One region of the Salinicoccus roseus genome, then DNA from elsewhere that is predicted to be linked to it. Evidence: riboswitches for the same ligand, from Rfam matches in the RefSeq annotation. Region 1 holds a riboswitch; each other region holds the start of a gene.
What was found. Region 1 has a riboswitch for S-adenosylmethionine ahead of EDC33_RS00135 (5-methyltetrahydropteroyltriglutamate--homocysteine S-methyltransferase). Riboswitches for the same ligand answer to the same signal wherever they lie in the genome.
Positions count from the first base shown of each region.

Region 2: another riboswitch for S-adenosylmethionine. It lies ahead of EDC33_RS11720 (O-acetylhomoserine aminocarboxypropyltransferase/cysteine synthase family protein); the one in region 1 lies ahead of EDC33_RS00135 (5-methyltetrahydropteroyltriglutamate--homocysteine S-methyltransferase).
Region 3: another riboswitch for S-adenosylmethionine. It lies ahead of EDC33_RS06145 (methionine ABC transporter ATP-binding protein); the one in region 1 lies ahead of EDC33_RS00135 (5-methyltetrahydropteroyltriglutamate--homocysteine S-methyltransferase).
Region 4: another riboswitch for S-adenosylmethionine. It lies ahead of EDC33_RS02910 (methionine ABC transporter ATP-binding protein); the one in region 1 lies ahead of EDC33_RS00135 (5-methyltetrahydropteroyltriglutamate--homocysteine S-methyltransferase).

Region 1 is NZ_RKQJ01000001.1:4,283-7,341, forward strand. Features, by position in the region: gene EDC33_RS00130 (alpha/beta hydrolase family protein) at 1-106, shown strand, start outside; gene EDC33_RS00135 (5-methyltetrahydropteroyltriglutamate--homocysteine S-methyltransferase) at 135-1,241, opposite strand; SAM riboswitch class I at 1,327-1,423, opposite strand; gene EDC33_RS00140 (YceI family protein) at 1,592-2,122, shown strand; gene EDC33_RS00145 (YkyA family protein) at 2,276-2,917, shown strand; gene EDC33_RS00150 (polysaccharide deacetylase family protein) at 2,941-3,059, shown strand, end outside.
Region 2 is NZ_RKQJ01000004.1:132,964-136,022, forward strand. Features, by position in the region: gene EDC33_RS11705 (YkvI family membrane protein) at 1-338, opposite strand, end outside; gene EDC33_RS11710 (alpha/beta hydrolase) at 448-1,191, opposite strand; gene EDC33_RS11715 (hypothetical protein) at 1,188-1,454, opposite strand; SAM riboswitch class I at 1,543-1,639, shown strand; gene EDC33_RS11720 (O-acetylhomoserine aminocarboxypropyltransferase/cysteine synthase family protein) at 1,707-2,984, shown strand; gene EDC33_RS11725 (homoserine O-succinyltransferase) at 2,985-3,059, shown strand, end outside.
Region 3 is NZ_RKQJ01000001.1:1,212,881-1,215,939, reverse strand. Features, by position in the region: gene EDC33_RS06170 (thioredoxin family protein) at 1-20, opposite strand, end outside; gene EDC33_RS06165 (Spx/MgsR family RNA polymerase-binding regulatory protein) at 162-524, shown strand; gene gcvH (glycine cleavage system protein GcvH) at 588-968, shown strand; gene EDC33_RS06155 (toprim domain-containing protein) at 1,031-1,438, shown strand; gene EDC33_RS06150 (thioredoxin family protein) at 1,389-1,706, shown strand; SAM riboswitch class I at 1,747-1,845, shown strand; gene EDC33_RS06145 (methionine ABC transporter ATP-binding protein) at 1,953-2,972, shown strand; gene EDC33_RS06140 (methionine ABC transporter permease) at 2,969-3,059, shown strand, end outside.
Region 4 is NZ_RKQJ01000001.1:540,724-543,782, forward strand. Features, by position in the region: gene EDC33_RS02905 (methionine ABC transporter permease) at 1-3, opposite strand, end outside; gene EDC33_RS02910 (methionine ABC transporter ATP-binding protein) at 1-1,009, opposite strand, end outside; SAM riboswitch class I at 1,068-1,170, opposite strand; gene EDC33_RS02915 (ABC transporter ATP-binding protein) at 1,244-2,992, opposite strand; gene EDC33_RS02920 (ABC transporter ATP-binding protein) at 2,989-3,059, opposite strand, start outside.

The DNA.
Region 1 (3,059 bases):
CACGGCATATGAAAACGAGGGGCATACCTACATGCATCAGGAGAACATCGATGACATGAACAGCAAGATACTCGAATTCTTCAACCGGACATTACAGCATCCATAAAAATAAGGCCCTCAACGGGGCCTTATTTCTATTCTTCCAGAAGTTTCTCTGCAAGCGATACGATATATTCAAGCTTCTTCCACTGGGCATCTTCAGTAAGTTCATTGCCGTGGTGTGTAGAGGCGAAACCGCATTGGGGACTCAGGCAGAGCTGATCTTTGGAAACATATTTCGATGCTTCCGCAACGCGTTCCCTTATCACATCTTCATCCTCGAGCTCACCATGCTTTGAGGTGAACAGTCCAAGGACGACCCGCGGGCCTTCTTTAGGAATGTAGGAGAGCGGTTCGAAGTCTCCGGAACGGTCATCGTCATATTCGAGGAAGAATCCGTCAACCTTCTCTTTGGCAAAGAGCACGGGGGCGATTTTGGCGTAGCTGCCCTCGAATGCCCATTTCGACCTGTAATTTCCGCGGCATAAATGTGTGGTGATGACCATGTCCTCAGGTTTCTTTTCAAGTACGCCGTTCAGCACCCTCAGTGCCAGATGGATCAGGGATTCCCTGTCATAGCCGCTGTCATTGAATGGGATCTCCGGCGCATTGAGTCCGGCAATGTATACATCATCGAACTGGAGATAGCGGCACCCTGCATCATAGAACGCCTGTACCGCATCCTGATAGGCCTTGATGACGTCCTTGGCATATGCTTCGACATCGGGATATATATCCTGGTTCCGTATGCCGGCATTGAACATCTGGTTCGGGCTTGGAATCGTCTGTTTAGGTACCGCCCGGTCGCCCACGATCTCCTTGAATTCGATGAAGTCCTTTATATGCGGATGCTCTTTATTGAATGCGATTTTTTCTGTGACACGTACATCATACCGTTCGGTCTCGATGCCGTCGAACTGGAAGCCTGTATCGGGCACATATCCTTCCACGCCGTCCAGGTGTTCAAGGAAATCGGTATGCCAGAAGCGCCTTCTGAATTCGCCGTCGGTGACCGCCTTGAGTCCCACTTCAATCTGCTTGTCGACCACTTTCCTGATCTCTTCGGTCTCGATTTCCCTCAGCTGTTTATAGGAGATCCTGTCCTCCTGATGGTCTTTGCGCGCCCTATGTATGCTGTCGGGCCGCAGCAGGCTCCCCACGTGATCTGCCCTGAATGGTGCTTCGACTGCCGTTTTCGTCATGCTGATCCCTCTTTCCAATAATATTAATATAATAAAATCCCCAATTGTCCGAAGTGGATAAATTGGGGATGATGATCATCCATTCATCTCATCTTCGAGCAGTGCTCCTGGAATTAGCACGGTACCTGGGGTCCGCTGCTGAGGTTTCATCGGGCCAGTCCCTCCACCTCTCTCGATAAGAGTATCAATTATTATATTACATCATACTCTAAAGGATAAAGAATTTTCTGTCAAGTATCCTCCTGAGATCATTATTATATATATTTAATAATTAACTTGCATAAAGTAAGTAAGTGGTGTAAAATATAATTATCTTGAATTAGAGATAATATTATTGGAGGTTTTTAATGATGACAACGTTCGTAACAGATCCAGCCCACTCCGAAGTGGGATTCCAGGTAAAGCACATGATGGTATCAAAGGTGAAGGGGCACTTCGAAGATTTTCATTTTGAAGTGAAAACAAACAATCTCGAAACTTTCGAGGATGCCGAAGTTCATGCAGAAATAGATGTAAACAGCATAAGCACCAAAAATGAAGACCGGGACGCACATTTGAAATCAGAAGATTTCTTCAATGTGGAAAAGAATCCGAAAATCACGTTCAAATCGAGTAATGTCACTAAGTCCGGGGATACTGTATCGGTGACGGGTGAGACGACGATGAACGGCATCACGAAGGAAATGACAATCGACCTCCAGTACAACGGTAAGGGTACAAACCCCTGGGGCCAGGAAGTCCATGGCTTCGAAGCCGAGTTCACAATCAACCGTGAAGCATTCGGACTGACATGGAACCAGCAGCTGGAAACAGGCGGTGTACTGGTGAGCAAGGATGTAAAGGCACAGCTTGAGCTCCAGTTCTCCGAAAAAAGTGAATAGGCATAGAAGATGAAGATATTCCTTTCAGACCGGTCTGGAGCCAACTATTGGCTCCAGACCGTTTTTTCATAGTGAGAAGGTCGATATTGTAATTTACTATATATGCAAGCATTGCTATAATTTATGGGAATACATATATAAAGGAGATGAACTATGCCTTTCCATTATCGTAATATGGCCGCCGTTATCCTGGCCGCCACATTACTGATGCTCGCAGGATGCAGCAGCCCGGCCGAAAAGGCACAGACATCATTGTCAGACATAGAGGAACTGCAGACGTCAGTCATGGAATCATTCACACAGCTGGCTGATTTGGAAAATCGTCTGCAGACGGAATTTGAAGCCGCATTGACTGAAGATGAAAGTTTAAGCACATTATCTGATGGTTCTGCCGAGGTTCATGCAAATATAGAAGAAAGGCGGGAATTATTGGAAAAGCTGTCAGAAAGCAATGAAGAAACCCTCAGCCAGCACGAAGAGATGCTGCAGATCGACAATGATGAAATGCCAGCGGAGGCGTTCAACGGTGTGCTCGGTTCCCTCGACTCCATGACGGAATCACTTGATGCATTCACGGAGTCCTATGGAGCACAACTGGATTCCGAAAAGACATATTTTGAATCGCTGGGTCAGGACGAAGCGGACTATGAAACATTCCAGGATGGAATTGAACGCGTCAATGATGAAATGGAAGGCACCCGGGAAATCCGGAGGGAACTCGACCAGGCGTTCGTGGAACTGGAGGAAGCCCGCAATATGCTGAATGCACAGTTGGAGGAAGAAGCTGATGAATAGAATGAGCGATAGGGAGGCACAAGATGTTTAAACAGGGATTTATAGTGACCGTGCTATGCAGCAGCATGCTATTGGCCGGCTGCCGGGATGGTGGGGAAGCGGACATTGCGGATTCAGCTGAACAGGATGAAATTCAACGGGA
Region 2 (3,059 bases), on a different contig from region 1:
AAACTTTCATAGAAGGTCGAGCCTGCGCCGGCAAACATGATGACGGCTACTCCATACAGGAAGAACGCAAGCACAATGTCGATGATCCGTCCGAATATATTCCCGAACATGTTCAGGAGGGAATCCACATGGGACTCCGCCTTGATGTCGAAACCGACATCCGCCGTCCATTTACCAGTAAAAAGTATCAAAAGACCTGACAATAATATCGCAAAGATGCTCACTGCACCATTATTTGTGAAAAACTGGAGTATCTCCTGTCCGGTGGAGAACCCCGCTCCAACTACTACACCTGTATAGGCAAAGCCTATCTTCAAGGCTTGTCTGAAATTCTGCAATTTGACCACTCCGAATTATCTTAATATTTTAAAAACAATAACTTCATATTAAACTTATTGAAGAAGGTTGGCAAATGAAGAAAGACCTTCTCCCATCATTTTATCTTCGTCACTGCCAGTCGAGCGAATCGAAGAACTTCCGGGTATCCTCAAAAAGCGCTTGCTGATCTCCGCCCCTCGTCATCAGGTGGCCGGTGTCCGCATAGGACTGCAATGTCTTTTCATTATGGCCAATGCCATCATATATATGTTTCGCACTGTCCATGTATGCTTCCGCATCCTTCCCTCCATACTTGACTGCTGCCGGAACACCAATATCTCCAAGATTCCCATGTACTTCGTCGATCAGCTTCCGGAAGTCATCCAGGCTTTCCATCGGATTGTCCTTGTAGTACTGGACCCTCTCCATGATCTTTTCATCATCTTCCCCAGTAAACTTCAGGAAGTTCCTCGTATAGTTCAGGACTCTTCTATTTATATCCCCAACATCTCTGCCCTGGGGCACAGACATGGCCACAATGCCATTGATGCTGTCGAGTTCCTCGGCTGCCCTGAGGGCGAGCACACCGCCCAGGGAAACACCGCCGACTGCTATGCTTTCATGCCCTTGATCCTTGAGCTGATCATATCCATCCAATACATTTTTCCACCAATCTTCAGGGCTGCTCTGTACAAGTACCTCCGGTCCCATGCCATGTCCCTCGAAGCTTGGTACATGGACGGTATATTCGTGCTGCTCAAGGTGCTGGGCCAACGGCTTCATGTCCCTGACCGTTCCGGTGAAGGAATGGAGCAGCATGACTGCCCTGGGGCCACTTCCATAGTTCAACGCTTCAGGCTTTACGATTTTCATGATTTATCCTCCTTCTGGATATCTGGTGTCCGATGATATATGTATTCCGCTTCATCCTCATCGAGTCCATAGTCCTTCTTCATCATTGCAATAATCTCCTCTTTCGTCTTCCCCGCCCCATGCGCTTTTGAAACTCGGTTATACAGTTCTTGAGCATAATTATGGGCGGCCATGCTTTTTGTCGTCCTGCCTAGTTGATAACGGCTCAAAACGAAAAGCACAAGAGCTATGACCATCAGAATGATGACCAGGAAATCGATCATATCCTCTCCTCCTCTCCATTATTTAAATTTTTAAAAGTGTTTGACAAATTGTCCTCCATTATAGTAACATAGTCCCTAATCAAATATTTGCTTATCCAGAGTGGTGGAGGGATTGGCCCTGCGAAGCCCGGCAACCTTTTAAGTAAGGTGCTAAATCCAACAGGTACGTTCCTGAAAGATGAGTGACTCGAGAGTCTCCCTTAATCTTTGGGCAGGCTCTTTTTTATAATATATTACTGGAGGAATGAAACAATGACAGAGAATCATCGCTTCGAAACTAAACAGCTTCATGCCGGACAAGAAGTGGACCCTACCACAAATTCACGCGCGCTTCCCATCTATCAGACGACTTCCTATGTATTCGACGATACTAAGCATGCTGCAGAACTATTCGGCCTGCAAGATGTAGGCAACATCTATACCCGTATCATGAATCCAACGACTGCCGCTTTGGAGACGCGTGTTGCAGAACTCGAAGGTGGAGTTGCCGGCCTTGGCGTTGCATCCGGCATGGCTGCCATTACATACGCCATACAGGTTATAGCAAATGCCGGGGATCATATCGTCTCCTCTGCCAGCCTATATGGGGGTACTCACACACTGTTCACCCATACATTCAAAAAGTTCGGTATCGAGACGAGTCTTGTCGATGCGAAAGATCCTGAGAACGTTTCACGTGAAATCAAGGAGAACACCAAAGCGATCTTTGTAGAGACCATCGGCAATCCGGAAGGCAACGTGGAAGATTTGGAGGCATTAGCGAAAATCGCGGAGGATAATGGTATACCACTTATCGTGGATAACACATTCGCCACTCCGTACCTCTGCCGTCCAATCGAGCACGGCGCACATGTAGTCGTCCATTCGGCCACAAAATTCCTTGGCGGCCATGGCACTTCCATCGGAGGTGTAATCGTTGATGGCGGAAACTTCAACTGGGATAACGGAAAATTCCCTGGACTGACGGAGCCGGATGCTTCCTATCACGACCTTGTCTTCACTGAGGCATTCGGCCCAGCTGCCTATGCGTTCAAGATCCGTACTACCCTGCTCAGGGACACCGGAGCAGCACTTTCTCCATTCAATGCATTCCTGCTCACGCAAGGAATCGAAACATTATCACTCCGGATGGAAAGGCACGTGGAGAATGCAAAGGCCGTTGCAGAATTCCTGGAAAACCACGATAAAGTGGAATGGGTCGACTATGCTGGCCTCGAATCCAGCGAGTATCATGAGCTCCAGAAGAAATACCTGCCGAAAGGTGCTTCTTCCATATTTACATTCGGTGTCAAAGGCGGATATGAAGCCGGAAAGACGTTCATAGAATCCCTCGAACTCTTCTCACTGCTTGCGAATGTCGGGGATGCCAAGTCACTCGTCATCCATCCCGCTTCCACCACCCATTCCCAGCTTAAGGAAGATGAGCAGTTGGCAGGGGGGGTAAGACCGGAAATGATCCGTCTGTCTGTCGGATTGGAGCATGTGGATGACATCATAGACGATCTAAAAAAAGGTCTGGATGCGATTTAAATGCCTATAAAAATCATTGAAGGCCTCCCGGTACGGGAGCGCCTCCATAAGGAAAATGTATATACAATAGAAGCG
Region 3 (3,059 bases), 1.2 Mb from region 1:
TATTGTCTGATTGCTTCCATTATCAATGCTCCTTTAACAGTGTGATTATCATCCATTTTATCATCTTTCGGACGGAATATGAAACGGGCAGTCCGATTCCGCTTGCAATATGCATTTATTTGCAAGTATATTATGGATAACAACCCTTCTGGAGGTAATGGATGATTACATTATATGAATACCCGAAATGCACGACCTGTCGCAAAGGAAAGAAGTTCCTGCAGGAAAATGACGTTGAATTCGAGAGCATAGACATGGTGAAGCAGCCGCCGGCAGCCGGCACACTGTCCGAACTGGTGGAGCGCTCGGGCAGGGATATCGACGAATTCTTCAACAAGCGCGGCAAGAAGTTCAAGGAACTCGGCCTCAAGGAACGTCTCGATGAAATGACGAAAGAGGAGAAGGTTGAACTGCTTTCAACAGACGGCATGCTGATCAGGCGCCCCCTTCTCTATGACGGCTCCAGCGTAGTGCTCGGCTTCAAGGAAGAGGAATACAAACAATTTGTGAACAGCCAGAATTAGCCTTGCCTAAATAGTGTGAACTATGAGATTATATAAGTGTATAAGAAAAAGGAGGTTTTTGTCGTGGCAACACCTAAAGAATTCAAGTATTCAGAAGACCATGAATGGGTCAAATTTGAAGATGGCAAGGCAACAATCGGTATTACGGAATTCGCCCAATCCGAACTCGGTGATATCGTATTTGTGGAGCTGCCTGCTGAAGGCGATGAAATTACTACTGGGGAATCGTTCGGCAGTGTGGAGTCCGTTAAGACGGTATCCGAACTGTATGCGCCGCTCAGTGGTACAGTAGTCGAAATCAATGAAGAACTCGAGGACAGCCCTGAGCTTGTCAATGAATCTCCTTATGAGGAAGCATGGATGGTGGTCATTGAACTGTCCGATGAATCACAACTTGATAAACTGATGGATGCGGATGCCTACGAAGAAATGGTGGATGCATAAAAACTGAAACTCTGGACATCGTCTGGAGTTTTTTTTCAAATATGATACCAGGGGTGAATACAATGTATTTTTCCGATAAAGTGCTCATTGTCGAAGGAAAGACGGATAAGCGGCGCATCGAAGAAGTATTGATTGAACCTGTACAGATCATATGCACCCATGGTACAATGGGAATCTCAAAATTGGATGAGATTCTCGACCAGCTGAATGGCTCCGACATCTATATCCTGTCCGACGCGGACAAAGAGGGAAAAAACATCAGGAAATGGTTTAAAAAACATCTGAGTGAAAGTACTCACATATATATTGACCCGAAATTCGGTGAAGTGGGCCGCTGCCCACGCGACTACTTGGCAAACCTCCTTATGAGACACGATTTCTATGTAGATACAAGCTTGATCATGAAAGGTAAGTTCAGTAATGATGAAAGAACCAAGGACAATCGATATTACCAGCCGTATTCAATCTGAGGAGACGTTCGTGCTCTATGGCTATGCGCCGATATGTGCCAACTGCCAGATTGCGGAAAGGATGCTCGATATCGTCTCTGAAATGAAGGGATTTTCATATACTTCCATAAATTTGAACTATCATAAGGATCTCATTGAATTGTATGAAATCAGATCGGCGCCCGCACTGCTTCTGTTCAGGAAGGGCAGACTGATCAGGGAAGTATATGCCTTCCAGTCGGTGACCCATCTGACGGAAGTGTTCGATGAATTCCTTGTTGACGAATAGGAATGCGGATGATAGTATTATTAACAATCTAATAATGAAACTCTTATCAAGAGTGGTGGAGGGAAGTGCCCGATGAAACCACGGCAACCGTCTTTATGACAAGGTGCCAATTCACTGATCGACTGGTCGAAGATGAGAGGCTGATGGATAAAACCGGTGCCTACTCAACTTTTGAGTGGGCTTTTTATTTCTTTAGTGGAACGGAAAATGTACGACCTTTCCAATATACAAGTCAGGGTGAAACGTATGATCGATATAAAGAAAGCAACGAAAGTTTTCAAGACAAAGAACAATACCATCCAGGCTGTGGATGATGTCAATCTCCATATCAAGGAAGGGGAGATATTTGGTGTCATCGGCTATTCTGGTGCGGGCAAATCCACGCTGATCAGAATGCTGAATGGGCTGGAACAGCCCTCTTCGGGCGAAGTGGTGATCGGCGAAGATGTCATCAGTGCGATGACCCGGGCAAACCTGCTCAGGAAACGCCAGAAGGTCTCCATGATCTTCCAGCACTTCAACCTGCTCTGGTCGCGGACCGTCGCCGAAAACATCAGCTTCCCGCTGGAGATTGCCGGTGTACCGAAGAAGGAGCGTGCGCGCCGTGTAGCCGAGCTCGTGGACCTCGTCGGTCTCACGGGGCGCGAAGATAACTACCCAAGCCAGCTCTCCGGTGGTCAGAAGCAGCGGGTCGGCATTGCACGGGCTCTCTCCAACAGGCCGGAAGTGCTTCTGTGTGATGAGGCGACGAGTGCGCTCGATCCCGAAACGACCGACGAGGTCCTCGAGCTGCTGGTGAAGATCCGTGATGAAATGGATCTCACCATCGTCCTCATCACCCATGAGATGCATGTCATCCGCAAGATATGCGACCGTGCGGCAGTGATGGAAAATGGCCGGGTCGTGGAGACAGGGCCGGTGATAAAGCTGTTCCAGAATCCGGAGCATGGCGTGACGAAACGCTTTGTCAAAGATGACATCAACGATGAGGAGACGGCCCTGTCATTCGAGGAGGTCAGGGAGATGTTCCCGACCTCGAAAATACTCAAGCTCGGCTTTGTCGGCTCTCAGTCCAAAGCGCCGATCGTCTCGCAGGTCGTCAAGAAATACAATCTTGATCTGAACATCCTCTCGGGCAATATCAAGCGGACGAACAATGAGTCCTATGGCCACCTGTATGTGGCAATCGACATTGATGATGCGGACCTTGAAAGCCTGGAGCAGGAACTGGCTGAACATGCTGTGACAGTGGAGGTGGAAGGATGAGCGAATTCATCAATGCATTCGCCGAGATGTTCTCATTCGAAAACGTCAAATGGGATGATGTCTTTACGGCGACGAACGAAACGCTTT
Region 4 (3,059 bases), 540 kb from region 1:
CATAGATTTCAGCCCTTTCTATTCCTTTGGATTCATCGATGAAGCTTTTCAGACGCCCTATCTCATCCGGTTCGCCCTTGATGTGGAGCATCAGGAAGCCGAGAGGCATATCATGTATGTATTCGATGCGTCCGTTCAGAATGCTGATGTCACATTCAAAATGGCGGTAGAGCTGGTTCACATAGTTCGCCTCAGCATGCTCGTTGAGGAATTTGATCGTAATCACTTCGGAACGATCGTTCACGTCGATATGGGACGGGATGACAAAATCATATATATCCTGTACGAAGCCCCTCGTCACATCATGCTTCGGATGGCTGAATATGCTGTAGACGTCATCGATCTCTACAACTTCGCCTTCCGTCATGACGCCGACACGGTCTGCAACTTCCTTTATGACTTCCATTTCATGGGTGATCAAGACGATTGTGATGCCAAGCTCCCTATTGATCCGCTTCAGAAGTTTCAGGATGGTCTTCGTCGTATCAGGGTCGAGTGCACTGGTCGCTTCATCGCACAGCAGGACATCCGGATGGTTCGCAAGGGCCCGTGCGATGCCGACACGCTGCTTCTGGCCGCCGCTCAGATTTTTCGGATAGCTGTCCGCCTTGTCGCCGAGTCCGACAAGGTCGAGAAGTTCCTCGATCCGTCCCCGCGTTTTCTTTTTGTCATACTTGCTTGCCTTAAGAACGAATTCAATATTCTGATAGACCGTCTTCGATTCGATCAGATTGAACTGCTGAAAGATCATGCCGATTTTCTGCCGGCGGATTCTGAGGTCCTCCCCCGCCAGACTTCCAAGCTCAGTCCCGTTCACGTTCACTTTGCCGGAACTCGGTGCCTCAAGCAGATTGATCAGTCTGAGCAGCGTACTCTTCCCTGCCCCGCTAAAGCCGATCAGTCCAAATATCTCCCCTTCCTCTATCGTCAGGGAAAGTTTTTTCAAAGCCTCGATCCTCTTCCCCTTGACTTCATATGTCTTCGACACATCTTCAAGCACAATTGCCATTCCACCACTTCCTTCCTGAAATTAAAAAGCCACCTGCCCAAAGGCAAATGGCTTCAATCGTTTATCTGCCAAGCCTGAGGCTTGCGGGATTTAGCACAGTACCTACCGGCCTGCTGCTGAAGCTTCACAGGGCCCAATCCCTCCACTTCTCTGGATAAAAGTATTCAATTGAATGCTCATCACTCTACATTAATGTGGGAGAAAAGTCAAATTTCAAAATATTGGCTGCCACAATTATTCCACTCCGGATACATGGGCCACCTGCATGGTGTACATCTTGGCGTATTCCCTGCCCGATTTGAGGAGTGCCTCGTGACTCCCCCGCTCGACAATACGGCCGCCATCAAGCAGCAGAATCTGGTCTGCATGCTGGATCGTCGAGAGTCTGTGTGCAATGATGAATGTCGTCCTGTTCCGGCTTACCACCTTCATGGCATGCTGGATCATCTGTTCCGTCTCCGAATCGATGTTGCTTGTCGCCTCATCCAGTACGAGCACCTTCGGATCGAACACCAGGGCACGTGCGAATGAAATCAGCTGCCGTTCCCCAAGGGACAGTGTCGAACCGCGTTCTGCAAGTTCTGTATGCACGCCATCCGGCAGTCTGGAGAGCATCTCAGTCCCACCTACATTCTTGAGTGCTGCCTCTGCCTCCACTTCCGTAATATCGGCATTGTTCAATCTGAGGTTGAACAGCAGCGTTCCGCTGTAGATGAAGGGATCCTGGAGTACAATAGAGATGTGCTGCCTCAAAGACTGCTTGCCGATGGTTTGGACATCCTTTCCATCGAAGCGTACGGTGCCCTCAGTCGGGTCATAGAACCGCATCAACAGGTTGATGATCGAACTTTTGCCGGACCCTGTATGGCCGACAAGCGCCACCGTCTCTCCTGGTGATACTTCCATATTGATGTCCTTGAGTACTTTGTGTGTGCCATCATATGAAAACCCAACCCGTTCGAAGGCAATATGTCCATCGAATTCCCCGAGCACACCGGTGTCATCATCTTCTGCCTGCGCATCAAGCAGTTCGAACACTTTGAGCGCCGCCACCCGCGCCTGCTCGTATACATCCAATTGGCGGATGATTTCGAACAGCGGGTTGAAATAGCGTGTAATGTAATCGACCAGGATGTACATCGTACCGACCGACATGGCCGCCGACCCGTCGAGGAAGGCGGATGCGAAAATGTAGACCATCACAGCGAACAGCAAGGAACGGATGGTCCCCATAAGGTTCTCTCCGGTGGCACTTTCAAGTCTGATCAGGCTGTTCGAACTTCTGACATAGCCATCGTTCAGATTTTTGAACTCCTCCGTCACCTCGGATTCCCTGTTGAAGGCCTGGATGATCGGCATGCCGCTGATCGATTCATTCAGCATGGCGTTGATGTCGCTGTTCCGCTCCCGCCGCATATGATTGTAGCCTTCCGAATACTTCCTGTAGAGTACCATCCATATGAGGACGAAAGGGATGACCACAAGCATGGCAAGTCCCGCCCAGAAGTTGATGACGAATGTCACTGCCGTAATGCCGCCGATGGTCAGAGTGCTCACCAGAAACATCGGCAGCACCTCTGAGAACATATGCAGGATGGATTCCGTATCATTCGTGATCCGGGAGACCACCTTGCCGGCCGGAAGATCGTCGAAGTAGCGGATCGGCAGCTTCTGCACATGCCGGAAGACATCGTTGCGGATGTCCTGCACTACAAGGGCGCCCGATTTCTGCAGCACGATCCCCTGAAGGTAGCTGAAGATGGCATGCATCATCTTGATGGTGAGGAATACGCCAAGGAGCTGGTAGATCGGCAATAGTTCTATCTCCCCTGTACCGTTCTGTATATGACGGTCGAGGATCTGCATGGCAATAAAGGGACCGAGCAGTTCGAACCCGACCATCAGCACCATGAGCGATATCCCCAGAATGAAATGTCCTCGGAACTTAAAGGCATAGCCCATCAGTCTTTTCATTTCCTTCATGTCGATGCACCCCCCTTCAGATAATAGTCGTTCTGCCGGCTGTACCAGCCATCTGAAGCGGACAACT